2 regions of the Paenibacillus sp. NN59 genome follow, and region 1 is predicted to be linked to the other one. Evidence: predicted binding sites of a transcription regulator. Region 1 holds the regulator's gene; the other holds the start of a gene.

Region 1 (2,188 bases):
TCATGACGTGCCAAGATCTCGATCTCTTCATCGTTGAGATGCACAGCATGCGCTACGAGTGAAGGACGTGAGAAAAAGCCATGCTTCTCCAAATGTGCCACTGGACGCATGCCATAATCTGATACATTCTGCTCCACTTCACGAAGCGTCTCTGACATGTGCGTATGGAGAGGCAGGTTTAGATCATGCGCAACTTGAACAAGCTTCTCTATGTAATCTGGAGGGCATGTGTAAGGCGCGTGCGGAGAGATTACGGTTGTGATGCGTCCATCCGCCTGTCCATTCCATTCACGAGCAAATGCTGCGGACTCTTCCAGCTTTCTCATCTGCTCTTCTTCCGAACACAGTCCAATGACACCGCGAGCCAGCGCAGCTCTAGCTCCTGACTGTTCAACCACTTTTGCTACCTGATCCATGTGGTCATACATGTCCAGGAAAGCTGTTGTTCCGCCTTTTAACATCTCAAGCACCGAAAGGGATGCTCCCCAATACACGTCCTCAGAAGTCATTTTGGCTTCCATTGGCCACATTTTTTCTTGTAACCACACTTGTAATGCCAGGTCATCACCATGACCTCGAAGCAGAGACATTGCCGCATGACCATGCGTATTGATCAGACCCGGCAGGAAGAGCAGTCCTTTTCCATCCACTTTAGGCAGGTTCTCGTCACCATCCGGCAGCGTCTCACCAATATGCACAATCTTGTCATTTTCAACGACCATATACCCTTGAATCACAGTCCAATTGGCACCTTCTTTTACAGCAAATTTACCATTTTGGATTACCCATTTATTCGTTGTTGTCATCAAGCTCATCTTCCTTCCCGTTCTCCAAATAATAAGCCAAACTGAGCAAATCCGTTGTAAAGTCTGCATGATGAATCCGCACATGTGAAGGCGTTTTTAGAATCGTTGGCGCAAAATTCAGAATCGCCTCAATGCCCGATTGAATCAGTTGATCGGCAACATTCTGAGCTTCCGTGTCCGGCACCGTGATGATCCCGATACGAATGTTATCTTTCTGAACCGCTTCTGTAAGTTCTTCCATAGGTTTGACCGTCAGGCTATTAATTTTACTGCCAATCTTTGGCCCAAACGCATCAAAAATAGCGACAATTTTCATATTGTCCTTCAAATAAGCATTATAATTCGATAAGGCATGTCCGAGATTACCGGCCCCTACCAGAGCCACATTAATTTGCTGATCAATTTTCAAAATGTGACGAATCTTCTCGATCAGGTAAGACACATCATACCCGATTCCTTTACGACCAAAATCACCGAAATAAGCTAAATCTTTACGGATTTGAGCTGGATTCAAATCCAGTCGCTGTCCTAGCTCCTGCGAGGAAACCGTTGTCACCTCACGCTGAACCAACTCGTTTAAATAACGCAAATATACAGGCAGACGCCGTACTACCGCTTCTGATATTTTATCCGATTTCATCCTTGCTCCCCCTTACCATCGCCACGATTAAATAAATATTGAAAAGATGAGCATTCTGTATACATGCAATATCCATGCATGATGTCCTCATACAGAATGCCCGAATTATTAGGAATATAAGTTCATTAAAGCGCTGCCCTGTTCGAACTTTGTGAAGTCTTCTTCAAAGTTTAACGCCATGGTGAAGTCCAATGCAATGTTATAGCTTTACATCGTAATTATTTTTGAGTTTCTGCAGGTCGATCTAACCATTCAGCAATACGGGGAACCATCTGTTCTGTCAGCATATGCTCCATCTTTGGTCCCGGTAGCGAATACAGGAAGTACTTGCCGTAATAAGCTTCAATTACACGCGTATCATACACAATGACGATTCCGCGATCTTTGCCTGTCCGAACAAGCCTGCCGAACCCCTGCTTGAAGCGAATGACGGCCTGCGGCACAGAAAGCTTCATAAATGGATTTTTCTTCTGCTCTTGCAACAGTTCACTCTTCGCTTCCAGAAGCGGATGGTTAGGCGGCTGGAAAGGCAGTCTCACAATCGCAAGACAGGTCAGCGCTTCACCCGGAATATCCACGCCCTCCCAGAAGCTACTCGTACCCAGCAGGACTGCTGCTTTGGCATCTTGGAAGCGTCGGGTCAACTTCGAACGATTCCCGCTGTCAACACCTTGCCCCAGTAGCGAGATGTCATTCCCGGACAAAGCCTCTTTCAGTGATTCATAGACTTGTCGAAGCATTT
Region 2 (2,188 bases), 2.1 Mb from region 1:
CCTGCTTTGATTTTGCGTACAAACAGATACACCATCACGATGCCAAGAACCGTATACGCCGCAGTAAAGGCAATCGTGGAGAACAAAATCATTCCTGCGGAAACATTAGGTGACACACCTGCTTCGGTCGTCATATACCCGAACACCGTCCATGGCTGTCTTCCGACTTCAGTCATAATCCATCCTGCTGAATTCGCAATAAACGGCAGGGAGATCGCAAAGACCATCAGACGCATAAACCAGGGTTTTGCCACTTCCAGCTTCTTGCGCCAAGCCAGATATGTACCATACATCGCAAGCAGAATCATCAAGCCACCTGCAGCAATCATGACACGGAAGCTCCAGAATGTGGTTCGCACTGGTGGAATGTAATCTCCGGGTCCATACGTTTGCTGGTACTCGGCATTCAGTTCTTTCATGCCTTTGACACTACCCGAGAATTTACTATAGGAGAGATAACTGAGTAATCCAGGGATTTTGATCTCACCGGAGTTCTCCTGTTTATCCGGGTCGATGGAGGCAATAACCGTCCACGGTGCCGGGTCTTCGGTTGTTGTCCATGTACCTTCACTTGCAGCCATCTTCATCGGCTGTGTTTCCACCAGATATTGAGCCTGGAAGTGCCCTGAGAAGGCCACGCCCAGCGAGGAGACAAGACCGATAATAACCGCGATGTTAAAGGATCTGCGGAATACTTCGGCATCCTTCTTTTTCATTAACTTATAAGCACTAATGCCCGTCACGACAAAGGCTCCCGTCATTAACGCACCAAAAATCGTATGCGGGAATTCAACGAGAAACTGCCCATTTGTAATGAGTGCAAAGAAGTCATTCATCTCCGCCCGGCCATTATTGATGGCGAATCCAACGGGATGTTGCATAAACGAGTTCGCTGCCAGAATCCACACCGCTGACAGGAATGTACCGACAAATACAAGCCAGATACAGGCCAGATGTACTTTTTTGGACAAACGATCCCAGCCGAATATCCATAAACCGATAAATGTGGACTCCATAAAAAATGCCAGCAAAGCCTCGATCGCCAGCGGCGCACCGAAGACATCACCAACAAAGCGGGAATACTCCGACCAGTTCATACCGAACTGGAACTCTTGCAAAATACCGGTGACCACACCGACGGCAAAGTTAATCAGGAACAACTTGCCCCAGAACTTGGCCATCGTTTTGTAAATCTCTTTTCCCTTCGCAACATACAACGTCTCCATAATCGCTACCAGCAGCACGAGGCCAATGGATAGCGGTACGAAGAAAAAGTGGAAAATCGTTGTAAGTGCATACTGGATACGCGATAGCATAATCGGATCCATACCTTTACCCCTTCTTTCTGTTCGCTTTAGCAAGATACGTAAATGGCTTTGAAGCGGGCTTCTTCGCTGTCTGTCCTCCAAATACGTTGATGAACGTATTGTGCCAGATTACCTAATTTTCACATGTGATAATTATCACTAACTCGTCCCTCTTACGTAAAAAAAGTGACCTCGGTCACACAATAGATAAAATTAAGCCTATTTATTAAGCTTGTTCGTTGCCTGATTGGTCTTGACTGATGCACGTATTCATGGAAGTTGTTCATGTTTGGAGACAAATGCCCATATGTTAGTGTCAGACGGAGATATGTGAAGTGCTACAGCGGCTTTTTACATACCAAAAATCCCTTATCAAGGTGTGGTGAGTTACAAATGGAACATGCTGAACCGTTAACAGATGCGGATCCAAAGCCAAAACAGAGGCAGGAAGAGGATATAAAACAGGCAACAATGGACCTGTCTGTGTCCACAGATCTTGCCGTTCAATATGTGATTTTCCCGCGAAAAGGAGGCTGGTTATCCTTCCCCTACCCGGACATCGTTGCTTTATTTGCAGCTCAAGAAGGCACGATCTTATATGTCAGTAGCCGTACGGCTGAGGAAGAGGGATTACCAAAGTCCATTCAGGTGATCTCTCTTTCGGAGGCGGAGAACCGATTACAGGAACCACATACAGTTGCAATCGTCACACACCCATACTGGCTTATAGCTGTAGCTTCACTACAACCTGAATTATGTATTGCACTACTGCCTGAACCCGTAGGAGATGAAGCCGCATCTCCACTCTGGGAGAGCAATATCTCCAGACTTGTCGGCATTGCCGATCTAGTGGCCACATCCTCGGAAACCCGGTATATGAA

The links. The regulator Rex, encoded in region 1, represses fermentation and respiration genes when NADH is low (regulators of the CRP and FNR family bind a similar motif). The targets are predictions, from matches to a motif close to TTGTGAAATATTTCACAA.
Region 2: a site for Rex is predicted at 1,452-1,469, ahead of ACT89M_RS26750 (cytochrome ubiquinol oxidase subunit I). Genes of this name have one in related genera too.

The regions. Positions count from the first base shown of each region.
Region 1 is NZ_CP199678.1:4,033,767-4,035,954, forward strand. It holds gene ACT89M_RS17660 (amidohydrolase) at 1-806, opposite strand, end outside; gene ACT89M_RS17665 (redox-sensing transcriptional repressor Rex) at 790-1,446, opposite strand; gene dinG (ATP-dependent DNA helicase DinG) at 1,665-2,188, opposite strand, start outside.
Region 2 is NZ_CP199678.1:6,144,563-6,146,750, forward strand. It holds gene ACT89M_RS26750 (cytochrome ubiquinol oxidase subunit I) at 1-1,328, opposite strand, end outside; gene ACT89M_RS26755 (hypothetical protein) at 1,701-2,188, shown strand, end outside.